DNA from 3 places in the Martinezella sp. CNPSo 3959 genome. Region 1 is predicted to be linked to each of the others. Evidence: riboswitches for the same ligand, from Rfam matches in the RefSeq annotation. Region 1 holds a riboswitch; each other region holds the start of a gene.
The links. A riboswitch is a leader RNA that binds a small molecule or an ion and turns the genes downstream of it on or off. The one in region 1 is predicted to bind cobalamin.
Positions count from the first base shown of each region.

Region 1 (4,127 bases):
ATGCGGGCGACGGTCAGATTGCGGATCCAGCCGACATCGTGAGCGCTGCGGATACTCTCGCCGCGCAAGTGGAAGCGCCATGTGGCGAAGGAGTAGCCGAAGGTCGTGCGCACCACCAGCGAGGAGGTGATGACCGCCGCCAGAACCAGAGCAGTGATCGGGAAATCTCCGGTGATTTCGAGCGCCAGGAAGGTCATCGTCAGCGGCCCGCCAATGATCGCGACGGCAAGCGAGCTCATGCCGACGACTGCGTAGACGGCCGGCGTCAGCGTGGCGTGATCGAAATAGGGTGCGCAATAAGCGAAGATCTTGCCGAGCAGCGCGCCCATGAACAGGGAGGCAAAGAAGAGTCCGCCTCTGAAGCCGGAGCCGATCGAAACTGCTGATGCCAGGGATTTCAGGATGAAGACGCCGATAAGTGCGCTCAGCGTCACATCGGTCGAAAGATTGAGATGCAGGGCGCCATGGCCGGCAGACAGAACCTGTGGTGAGATCAGCGCCAATGTTCCCACCACCAAGCCGCCAAGCGCAGGGCGGAAGGGCGGCGCGATCGAGCTTTTGCGTGCCAGCTCCTCGACCCATGCGACGCCCTGCATGATCAGGATGCCGATACCGGCGCAGAAGGCACCCAGCAGGATGGCAGGAAGATAATCAGCCGGAACGATCGCCCCGAAATGATCGATATCGATGGCGAAGTCGTCGCCGGCGAGCAGTCTTGCGATCATGGTCGATATCAGCGCCGAGACGACGACGGGTGTCAGGGTCACGATCGAATAGCTGCCGATGATCAGCTCGAAGGCGTAAAAGGCGCCGGTGAGCGGAGCATTGAATGCTGCGGCGATGGCGCCGGCCGCGCCGCAGCCGACGAGCATGCGCAGGTCCGCGCGACGCATCTGCATCTTGTAGCCGAACTTGGAGGCAATGCCCGCGGCGAGCTGCGTGTAACCTGCTTCAAGCCCGACAGAGGCGCCGAATCCATTGGAAATCAGGTTTTGCACGGCCACGATGATGCTGTCGGTCAGCGACATGCGGCCGCCATGCAGTGCATTGGCTTCGATCGGGTCGACCATCGGCTTTTTGCGTGTGCGGGATAATATATAGAGCAGTATGCCGAGAATGATGCCGCCCGCGATCGGTGCGATGAACAATACGGATTTGTCCTGAATTGCCATCGCCGCTGAACTCAAGCGTTCGTAGTCGGTTATGCCGTAGATGACGCTGTGAAACTTGCGCGAGATATAGCTCATCGCCGTTACGGCACAGCCGGATACTATTCCCACCAGCGCTCCGGCGAAGACAAGTCCCAATTCGCCACGGCGCAGCAATGCCCTGAATCGACCGAGATCGAACAGAGCCGAGAAGACGCCGAGGCGTCGCGGTTGGAATTTCTGCAACATGGGAAACGGACGATACGTTTTACTCGAATGCGAGAGCCTACCCTCTATAACCTCCTAACATCAAAGAAATACGGCAAAAAAGCCGTTGGCTTTATGGGAATTTTCAGCCGATTTCGTAATCAGGATGGCGCAGGTCGCATCCATGCCCTTGATTGACTTGAGGTAAGTGAAAGCCTAATCATTGCCGGTATAACGAATGGTTCCTGAGCGGCGATCTGCCGCATGGGATGAAAAGGGAATGTGGAGGGACGGACCCAATCCGGGCGTTCTCATCACAGCCGACCCCGCGACTGTAGAGCGGTCAGGGTCTTTCGTTCGGTTTGAAACCTATTCCATCGATGGTTCGCATGGGGCGAACGGGGCGGGACAGGCTCAAGTCGAAAAAGCCACTGGCGTGGCATCATGATCAACCGGGGCTGGACGCCTCTTATTCTACGAATCGTCCGCCTTTTCATGATGCATTGCCGGGAAGGCGAGAAAGATCCGCTGGCGCACGATCGGGGGCGACCGGTTTCGGTCCGCCCCCGTCGCGGCGCCTTATCCGCGAGCCAGGAGACCTGCCATGCGTGCCGGGCACAGAGCCTGTTCTGGGACGTCAGTTCCGCTGCCAGCACGGAGGTTGTCATGGCGCAAGACGAGTTTTTGGCGTGTAGGCGCCCGTTTTCCGGTTCCAGCGATGTGCTGCCGACCCTCGCTTCCGCCTGGGAGCGGGCATAGCGTATGTCGTCTTCGACTTCCCGAGCAGTCTTCGTCCTTGGGGGCGCGCGTTCCGGCAAATCCAGGTTTGCCGAATCCCTGGTCTCGGACACGGGTCTTGAACGTCACTATGTGGCGACAGGGCAGGCATGGGACGACGAGATGCGCGAGCGCATCGCGAAGCATCGTGCCGACCGCGGCGATCTATGGCAAACGCATGAGGAGCCGATCGATCTTGTCGGGCAGCTTGCCGCCGTCGACGCCGAGGGGCGGGCAGTGCTTGTCGACTGCCTGACGCTATGGGTCACCAATCTGATGATGGCCGAGCGTGACATGGCGGCGGAATTTGCCGCCCTGACCGCCTTTCTGCCGACCGCACGATCAAGGCTTGTTCTCGTCTCCAACGAGGTAGGCTTGGGAATCGTGCCGGAGAATCGCATGGCGCGCGAATTTCGCGATCATGCCGGCCGCCTGCACCAGATGGTCGGGGCGGCGAGTGCCGAAGTTTATTTTATCGCAGCGGGCCTACCGCTGAAAATGAAGGGTTGATGCATATGAACCAGGAAAAGATTCCCGCTACCGTCATCACCGGCTTCCTGGGAGCCGGAAAGACGACGATGATCCGCAACCTCCTGCAGAATGCCGGCGGCAAGAAGATCGCTTTGATCATCAACGAATTCGGCGATCTCGGCGTCGATGGCGACGTGCTCAAGGGCTGCGGCGCGGAGAACTGCACCGAAGACGACATCATCGAGCTGACCAATGGCTGCATCTGCTGCACCGTGGCCGACGATTTCATTCCGACCATGACGAAGCTTCTGGAGCGCGATGCGCGCCCGGATCACATCGTCATCGAGACCTCGGGCCTTGCGCTGCCGCAGCCGCTGGTCGCTGCCTTCAACTGGCCCGATATCCGCACCCATGTCACCGTCGATGGCGTCATCACCGTCGTCGATAGTGCCGCCGTTGCCGCCGGCCGTTTTGCCGACGATCATGACGCTGTCGAAGCCGCCCGCGTCGAGGACGACTCGCTCGATCATGAAAGCCCGATCGAAGAACTGTTCGAGGACCAGCTGACCTGCGCCGATCTGATCGTGCTCAACAAGACCGATCTGATCGATGTCGACGGTCTCGGCCGCGTCCGCGCCGAGGTTGCCTCGCGCACGGCACGCAAGCCGACGATTATCGAAGCGAAGAACGGCGATGTGCCGGCCGCCATCCTGCTCGGCCTCGGCATCGGCACGGAAGACGATATCGTCAACCGCAAATCCCATCATGAACTGGAGCATGAAGACGGCACGCCGCACGATCACGACGAGTTCGACAGCTTCGTTGTCGAGCTTGGCCCGATTGCCGACCCGGCGGCCTTCGTCGATGCGCTGAAGGGCGTGATTGCCGAGCATGACGTGCTGCGCCTGAAAGGCTTCGTCGATGTCCCCGGCAAGCCCATGCGCCTGCAGCTTCAGGCTGTTGGCAGCCGCATCGACACCTATTTCGATCGCGCCTGGACGCCGGGTGAAGCCCGCGCGACCCGGCTTGTCGTGATCGGCCTGCACGAGATGGATGAGACGATCGTGCGCAAAGCGATCGAAGCGCTGGTTTGATCGATGCTGTGTCTTTGTCCAGAAACACCCCCCTCTGTCCCTTGCGGGACATCTCCCCCACTAGGGGGGAGATTGGGAGCTCGCGACTACGTTTTTGCGAAACGGCTGACTACCGAGGTTTTAGTGGCTTCGGATGGTCGTTGGGGTGAGGCATGGCACCAAACAATCTCCCCCTTTGTGGGGGAGATGTCACGAAGTGACAGAGGGGGGTATGCCACCGCATACTCTGACGCCTGATGCACCTTCTCCTGGCTCAAAAGGGAACGATCAACGACGGCGAGGAGGCGATCGATCTCGGGCAGTCGCCCGGTGATATCCTCTTTCTGTCGGCTGCCGATACCGAGCTTGCGGCGATTGCCGCAGCGCATGGTGAGGGCGGCCGTTCCCTTCGGCTTGCGAGCCTGATGAGCCTCAAGCATCCGATGTCCGT
Region 1 covers NZ_JBXSOV010000001.1:643,399-647,525, reverse strand. Annotated here, with positions in the region: gene AC13RE_RS03310 (chloride channel protein) at 1-1,397, opposite strand, end outside; cobalamin riboswitch at 1,578-1,976, shown strand; gene cobU (bifunctional adenosylcobinamide kinase/adenosylcobinamide-phosphate guanylyltransferase) at 2,118-2,642, shown strand; gene cobW (cobalamin biosynthesis protein CobW) at 2,648-3,697, shown strand; gene cobN (cobaltochelatase subunit CobN) at 3,934-4,127, shown strand, end outside.

Region 2 (4,127 bases), on a different contig from region 1:
AATATCGCTCCGCGAGATCGAGGCAATATCGCTGCCGCCGAGCCGGATGACCCCGCTTTTGACCTTCCGCAGCCGGCAGATCAGCCTGAGCAGGCTGGATTTTCCCGAGCCGTTCGGCCCAAGGAGCCCGAGCACCTTGCCTTTTTCCACCGTCAGGCTGACGCCGTTGACGATGAGGCTATTGCCGGCTGCAAAGGTTACCGTGTCCACAGCGATGCTCATGCCGTCCTCCGGGCGCGATAGAGAATGAGGGCGAAGGCCGGAGCCCCGAACAAGGCCGTGACGACGCCAATCGGCAGAATCTGCTGGGGAATGATGACCCGCGAGATGATATCGGCCGCGACCATGAAGATGGCGCCGGCCAGAGCCGCTGCCGGCAAAAGTCGGTCATGGCTCGGCCCGACGACAAAGCGGGCCGCATGCGGAATGACGAGCCCGACAAAACCGATGGAGCCGACGATACTGACGACCGCTGCCGTCATGAAAGCCGTCACGCCCAGCAGAACGACTTGGGCGCGCTTGACCGCAATGCCAAGCGATGCGGCAGCATCCGTGCCGAAGATAAAGGCATCGAGCACGCGGACATGCGCCATGCAGACGGCAAAGCCGATGATGGCGACCGGCCCGGAAAGATAAACGTCCGGCCAGCGCACGCCGCTCATGGAGCCGAGCAGCCAGAACATGACGCCCCTCGCCTGCTCCGCATTGGCCGAGGTGGTGACGATATAGGAGGTGAGCGCGTTGAAAAGCTGCGAACCAGCGACGCCGCATAGAATGATGCGCTCGCTCGTGCCGCCAACCCCGGCAGCAAGCAGGCCGACGAAAAGAAAGGCTGCAACTGCGCCGAGGAAGGCGCCGCCAGAAAGGCCGAGAATGCCGTAGCCAAGACCGAGGATCATGATGCAGACCGCCCCGGTGGAGGCACCGGCGGAAATGCCGAGCACAAAGGGTTCGGCGAGCGGATTGCGCAGCAACGCCTGCAAGACCACCCCGCTCAAGGCAAGCGACGCACCGGTGCTTGCAGCAACGAGCGCGCGGCTCAGGCGATAGTCCCAGACGATCCCCTGATGGATCCGGCTGAGTTCGAAGCTCGTTCCGAACAATCGGTTCGAAACGGCCTTTACGGTCGTCGACAGGGGGATCGAAATCTCGCCGATCGATACGGCGAGACTGATCATGAAGGCCAGAAGAATGGCGGCAGCCATGGCGAGCGCCAAGAGCGCCCACCATGTCCTGCGTTTTGCGGCGAGACCCATATCTTACTGCGCCAAGCCGAAGGACTTGATGCCCTTGGCCAATACTTCAATGCCGTCGATGGTGCGGATGGTCGGGTTCATCGACTGCGCATCCATCATGACAAAACGCTTGTTCTTGACGGCGTCGAGCTGGCTGGTGACGGGATCTTTTTCGAGGAAATCGACCTTGACCTTCGGATCGTCGGCCGCATAGCGGCGGCGATCCATGGTGGCTATGACGATCACGGCTGGATTGGCCTGCGCAATAGTCTCCCACCCGACCATCGGCCATTCCTCTTCCGTCGTCACCACATTTCTGGCGCCGAGCGTCTTCAGGATATAGGCTGGCGCGCTGTTCTTGCCGGCGATATAGGCATCGCCATTGACCTCCTTGCTGGAGAACCAGAACACGATCGGAAGATCCTTGGCCTTGGCAGCGGCAATCGAAGCGACTGCATCCGCCTCGCGCTTTTTCAGATCCGCGATCAGGGCATCGCCACGATCCCTAACGTCGAAGATCTGCGAGAGCTCGGCGATTTCCTGATAGACCAGATCCATCGTGAAAAGTTCTTTGCGCACGCCGTCGCCGCCATCGGCGTTGACCTTGGCAACACAATCGGTCGGTGCAAGATAGGTATTGATGCCGAGCTCGGAAAATTGCTGGCGCTTGCCGACGGTACCCTGCGCGCCGACGTGCCATTCGAATTCGGCCGCGACGAGATCCGGGGCCTTGCCAACGACGGATTCGAAGCTCGGATCGTTATCGGCAAGCCGCGGGATCTTGCTGTTCGCCTCGGCATATTGCGGCGGAACCGGGCCGACCCAGACCGCCGTTCCGGCAATCTTGTCGGCAAGGCCGAGCGAAAAGAGGATTTCAGTCATGCCCTGGCCGATCGAAACGATCTTGGCCGGAGCCTTTTCAAAAGTGACCTGCTGCCCGCAATTATTGATGGTGAGAGGATATTGGGTGGCGGCAAAGCCGGAGCCGGCAAACCCAGTCAGCCCAAGTGCAAATGCAATGGTCGTCAAAAAATGGCGCATGAAAGATCTCGATAGGATTAAGGAAACGGGGCGGCGTCAGCGCGATCGCGCTGAGAAAGACGGCCGCCGGCTGCGGAGATCCCAATCAAGGCCGATAGATGTCGGATAATGTCGAAGGCGCAGGTCAATCATTCTCTGTCCTTTCCGGGCATCCCCGCCCGGCTGATTGGATCGTGATCGACGGCAGGTCTCCTGGCTTGCGGATCTCTGACGATCATCGGCCTTCCCGCAAGCATGCTTGCAGTGGCGCGGCTCAAAGCCTCAGGAAAGAACCAGCAGGCTGGTCATTCCCGGATGATCGGCAATCCGCTTACAGTTGCGGGGGCAGCCACGGTCTAGGTCCCGCTTGGGTCATCCTCACCGTGTTCCCTATTAATCCCCGCGGAGTCTTCCTTGGGGAACCGTCACGTCCAGTTATTCCGGACTGCCCCGTTCCGTCAAGGATGCTTGGATAGGAAATGCGGAAGCGCGGTGCTCATTGCGGAAGGAATGACCGCCAGCCTATGCGGCCTCCGCCAGTTCCACGCGATTTCTACCGCCCGCCTTCGCGCGATAAAGTGCCTTGTCGGCGGCCTCAAGCACATGTTTGAAATCCGTCGTCGGTTCGAGGGAGCAAGCAATCCCGATGCTGACTGTGACATGGACGGCTTCCTGCTCGAACATCAGGGTTGTGCCCTCGATGTCCTTGCGAATTTTCTCCGCGACAGCAGCCGCAGCCCGCGTATCGGTGTTGGGCAGCAGCACGACGATCTCCTCGCCGCCGTAACGGGCGGCAATGTCGGTCTTGCGCACGGTTTGCCTGATGACATCAGCCAACCGCGCCAGAACGGTGTCGCCAAAGGCATGGCCCCAGCTGTCGTTGATCTTCTTGAAGTGATCGATATCGAGCATGATGATCGAGAAGGGGATGCGCCGCATACCGGCCTCCTTGGTGCATCGATCACCTTCACGCTGCAGTACGCGGCGATTGGGAAGCTTTGTCAGCGGATCGAGGCTCGCTTCATTCTCCAGCGCGCGCTGGATGCCGATGCGATATTGCTCCCGCTGCAAGAGATCCGACAACAGCATGACACCGAGGATATTGACGATCGTCACCGGAAGTGTTGCCGAGATCAGAAGGGCACGCGCAACCGCCCACGGCAAAAGGAAGACAACCACAATGGATGAGCAGGTCGCCAGACCGAACAGAGCCGATCGCCGCCAGCCCGTGCCGGTCCATTGCCGTGGCAACAGACTGAGTACATAGCCCACGGTCGCAACGATTACGATGCCGGCAACGCCGATCACGGCGCCCATACCGCCCACCATGTACCGAAACAGCGCCATCATTGCCGCAGCGACAATGGTTCCCAAAAGGCCGCCATAGATTGGCGTAAGGACAAGGAGGATCGACCGGCCATCCTGGATCACACCTGGCATCCATTGGATGGGATCGCCCATGGACAGGATGCCGACCAGCCCGAACAACAGCCCGACGGCCACGGATTTCAAAGCGCCGCGCTCGACGATACGGATGACCCAGGAATAGGCATAGACAATAATCGCCACCTGGCCGAGGACACGTATTAGCGAGATCAGATGTGCTTCGACTTCCATGGCGATTCCCAGTCTTCGCAGCGCGCCGCGATGGATGAGCTGCGGCGGCATGGTCGAAGTCCTTACGAGATACCATGCGATCTCTAAAAATAGTTTATATGCCTCTCATCGATCGGCAGCATCGCGGCACGAATTGACGCATTGCGCTTGCGATAGGCCTGCCCTATGACTGAAACCTTATCCGCGAATGCGGTGGTGGGGACAAGCATGCGAAAGACGATTTCGCGAAGATTTCAGTGGAGCGCGCGCATTCTT
Region 2 covers NZ_JBXSOV010000011.1:23,176-27,302, reverse strand. Annotated here, with positions in the region: gene AC13RE_RS20970 (ABC transporter ATP-binding protein) at 1-222, opposite strand, end outside; gene AC13RE_RS20965 (FecCD family ABC transporter permease) at 219-1,256, opposite strand; gene AC13RE_RS20960 (ABC transporter substrate-binding protein) at 1,260-2,276, opposite strand; cobalamin riboswitch at 2,442-2,697, opposite strand; gene AC13RE_RS20955 (GGDEF domain-containing protein) at 2,778-3,923, opposite strand; gene AC13RE_RS20950 (hypothetical protein) at 4,080-4,127, shown strand, end outside.
Region 2: it holds a riboswitch for cobalamin, as region 1 does, so the genes downstream of both, AC13RE_RS20960 (ABC transporter substrate-binding protein) here and cobU (bifunctional adenosylcobinamide kinase/adenosylcobinamide-phosphate guanylyltransferase) in region 1, are expected to answer to the same signal.

Region 3 (4,127 bases), on a different contig from region 1:
ACATGTCGAAGCCGTGCGCTTCCAGCATGGAGCGCACGGCATCCATGAAGACTTCCGGGCCGCAGCAGAAGATGGTGCGATCCATGAAATCGGGCGCCAGCAGGCCGATCTTCGCCTTGTCGATGCGGCCCTTCAGCCCCGACCAGAGATCGGTGCGGCCGCAGCCTTCGACGATGAAGCCGAGATCGAGGTTCGGCATGAAGCGGGCGAGATATTCGAGCTCGGAGCGGAAGATGATGTCCGTCGGGCTGCGCGAGCAATTAACGAAAGTAATGTCAGACAGTGGTGCTATGTCCGACATATACCGCGTCATCGACATCATCGGCGTGATGCCGGAGCCGGCCGAGACGAAGAGATATTTCTCGCCCGGATGACGGATGTGGCTGAAATCGCCCAGCGGGCCGAAAGCCTTGATGCGCATACCCGGCTTCAGGTTCTCGAACATCCAGCGCGTGCCGATGCTATCTTTCTGCGCCTTCACCGTCACGGCGACAGAGAAGGGCCGCGACGGCGTGGATGATAGCGTATAGGTGCGCATGACCGGCTCCGGAGCCGTCGGCAGCTCCAGCGTCACGAACTGGCCCGGCAGATAGCGGAACCAGTTGTCCTTGTCGGACCCGAAGGTGAAGGTCATCACGTCGGGCGCTTCGGGCGTGACCGAGAGACATTCAAGCAAATGCTGCCTGTCGTTCCAGGGCTGCATCTGGTCGAGGTGTCGATGCGGATGGGAGACGGCCATGTTCATACTCAGGCTACCGCCGACAGCTTGGCCTGGTCGCCCTGCAGCCGGTTGATCATGAAAGTCGTGTACCATTCGACGAACTGCATGACGCCGCCTTCATGGATTTCCGAATAGGGACCGGGCTCATAGGCCGGCGAGCGGATGCCGAAGGCATTTTCCTCAACGATGCGGCGGTCCTGGTCGTTGGTTTCAGTCCAGACGTGTGTCAGTTCCTCGAGATTGTAGTCGACACCTTCGACCGCATCCTTGTGAACGAGCCACTTCGTGGTCACGGCGGTTTCCTCGGCGCTGATCGGCAGGACGCGGAAGGAGATCGCGTGGTCGCCAAGGATGTGGTTCCATGTCGTCGGATAATGGAAGAGCAGCATGGTGCCGATGCCATTGATCGTAACGTCGGGCGAGAGTGGCCGCCTGACGGCGTTCTGGCCGGACATGGTGTAGCTTTCGGCGCCTTCGATCAACGGCATACGGGCGGTGCGGAACTGTCCGTCAGGAGAGATCTTGAATTCGCTCGGCAGGCCGGCGGCTTCGCAGCGCGCCCAGTGCTCGGTAATGACGGGATCGCTCATCGCGCCCTGCACGCCGGTAACCGTCGGAGCTTCCGGGAAGGTGCGGCAGAGTTCGGGGTGATTGGCCGCGCAATGGTAGCATTCGCGGTTGTTTTCCCAGACGAGCTTCCAGTTGCCCTTTTCGATGATCGTGCTCTGGAAGGCGACCTTGGCTTCGCTGATATGATGCGGGGCCATGTAGGGCTCGATCGTGGCGCGAACCGGTGCGAAATCCGGAGCGTTCTGTGCCAGGCAGATGAAGATGTAGCCAGCGACGCTTTCGCAGTGAACCGGCTTCAGCGAATGCTGGCTCTTGTCAAAATCCTCAGCCATCTGACGGGCAAAGAGCAGGGAGCCGTCAAGCTCGTAGGTCCATTGGTGATAGGGGCAGACGAGCTTTGCCGACGATCCGCGCTCGGTCGTACAGACGCGCGAGCCGCGGTGGCGGCAGCTATTGTGGAAGGCGCGGATGACCTGATCGCGACCACGGACGATCACGACGGGATAATCGCCGATCTGGACGGTGAAGTAATTGCCCGCCCGCGGCACTTCGCAATCATGGCCGATGAACAGCCAGTCGCGATAGTAGATCGTCTCCATGTCGAGCTTGAAGTAATCCGGATCGGTGTAGAAGGGTTGCTCCAGGCTCAAACCTGCCCGGTGGTTCTTCAATTGCCGCAGAACTTTGCTGCCGATATCCATTTGCCTATCCTTGCGCAATACCGGAAGACGAGCAGAGGACATGCAAGGCCGTTGGGGACGGCCGAAAGCAATGCCCCGACCGCCCGCCGCGGTCAGTAAACCATATGTGCCCAAGGCTGGTTTCCGGGCTCTGGAGCGGCCCTGTTGCCAGGACCCCATGGCACCTTCCCAGACCAATCGGCCCAGTGGCTTTATCCGCCATGCCTCACTCCACCACCGTTGCGGGGGCAGCGCCGGATTTTGACCGGCTTCCCAATTCTCCGTCTCCCTAGCAGACGGCACCTTGAGATTGATATCATCATAGCTCTCGGCCGCGTCTGCCGCTGCGCTGCAATGCGACATCGGCTTCGAATTTGACGACAGGCGAAACAGGGCGATGAGACGGTTGCATATCCTGAGAATATTGACAGGTAATTCAATTGCTTGAGCGCATGCATCGGAGATGGTCAAAGCATCGCATATCCATTCCACCAATGACGCTTTATCCTGATTGCGACAGGTCGGCGAACGGCCGGTAATCAGGGGAATAATTGGGCGGCAGAAAGCGCCAACGGAGCCGCTATCGGGGCGCCTTCAATCCGGCGCGATCAAGCTCGGCTCAAGCTCCGTGGTTCATCATGTCACCAAAGAGTTTTATAGCGAGATCCGGCATGGCCAAACTCAGATATTTCGACGCTGGGAAGCCCGCCGAGCCCGAACCGGCGCAGCCGGTATCGACGACGGGGTACACCGAATTCCTGCGCACCGGCCGCATCAACCGCAGCAGGCCGCATTGGCTGGCGGAAGAGCGGGAATACCTCACCCACGAACAGGTGGCCGAACGCACGGCGCTGAAGCTCAGGGACGCCGGCGAGAAGACCCACGACCGGCTCAACAATTTCCATAGGTCCATCCGCTTCCCGAAGCTCATCTTTCATCACACGCTGAAGGACACGCCGCATCTCGGCTATTGCCACGTTACCGCGGCGCGGACACAATTCGCGCATTATGAGGACGTGAACTGGGCTTTCTATATCGCCAACTTCTTCGCCCGGATCGGCCAGGAGGAAAACTTCTTCGAAGACATCAGCCTCAAATATTCGCGGATGTATTTCGCTGTCGCCATCCATCCGGACAAGGAGGCCGAAGACAAGAAACTGACGATCAACCGCGACGTCAGAGGCAACGGCGTACTGTTCCACACCCACGATCCGCAGATCGCCATCCGCAATGTTCTTCTCCTCGGCGCCCGCAACGAGCAGCTCCGCGACATCATTCGACAGCTTTGACGATTGATCCGAAAACTCGAAGAGCATAAGAAACGGCCTGAACTGCAAGCAGGCAGGCCATGGCACGACACATAGACATTCTCGAACATCCGCAAACGGCGATCGAAGTTGCGACAGCGACTCTCACCGAGGGTCTACCGATCGGGCTGCCGACGGAGACGGTCTATGGCCTTGCCGCCGATGCCACCAATCCCGCCGCCATTACCCGGATCTATGAGACGAAGGGGCGGCCGCGCTTCAATCCGCTGATCTGCCATATGAGCGACCTCGCCATGGCCGAGCGCTATGCGGTCTTCGACCCCATCTCGCGCAAGCTCGCCGAAGCCTTCTGGCCCGGTCCGCTGACGCTGGTGCTGCCGCTCAAGCCCGATAGCGGCATCCATCCGCTGGCAACCGCCGGCCTCGACACGGTCGGCATCCGCGTGCCGCAGGGCTTTGCCGGCGAGCTGATCCGCGCCTTCGACCGACCGCTTGCAGCACCCAGCGCCAATACCTCGGGCAAGATCAGCGCCACCAGCGCAGATCATGTGGACGACGACCTTGGAGAGCGGATTTCTCTTATTCTCGACGCCGGATCATCGGTTGTCGGCGTGGAGTCGACGATCGTCAAGGTTGAGGATGGCGAGATGCGCCTGCTGCGACCTGGTGGGCTGGCGGCGAGCGAGATCGAGCGGGTAGCCGGTAAGGCACTGAAGCGCAAGAAGAAGGCTTCCGCTGCCATCGAGGCGCCAGGCATGCTTGCTTCGCATTATGCGCCGGGAGCGGCGGTGCGGCTCGACGCCACGGAGGTTTCCGCAAGCGAGGCGCTGATTCGCTTCGGCACGCCAGACATTCCCGGCAGCGAGAACGCCGTTGCCGTGCTGGATC
Region 3 covers NZ_JBXSOV010000021.1:32,824-36,950, forward strand. Annotated here, with positions in the region: gene AC13RE_RS27630 (hybrid-cluster NAD(P)-dependent oxidoreductase) at 1-745, opposite strand, end outside; gene AC13RE_RS27635 (aromatic ring-hydroxylating oxygenase subunit alpha) at 748-1,992, opposite strand; cobalamin riboswitch at 2,090-2,293, opposite strand; gene AC13RE_RS27640 (DUF6656 family protein) at 2,643-3,260, shown strand; gene AC13RE_RS27645 (L-threonylcarbamoyladenylate synthase) at 3,320-4,127, shown strand, end outside.
Region 3: it holds a riboswitch for cobalamin, as region 1 does, so the genes downstream of both, AC13RE_RS27635 (aromatic ring-hydroxylating oxygenase subunit alpha) here and cobU (bifunctional adenosylcobinamide kinase/adenosylcobinamide-phosphate guanylyltransferase) in region 1, are expected to answer to the same signal.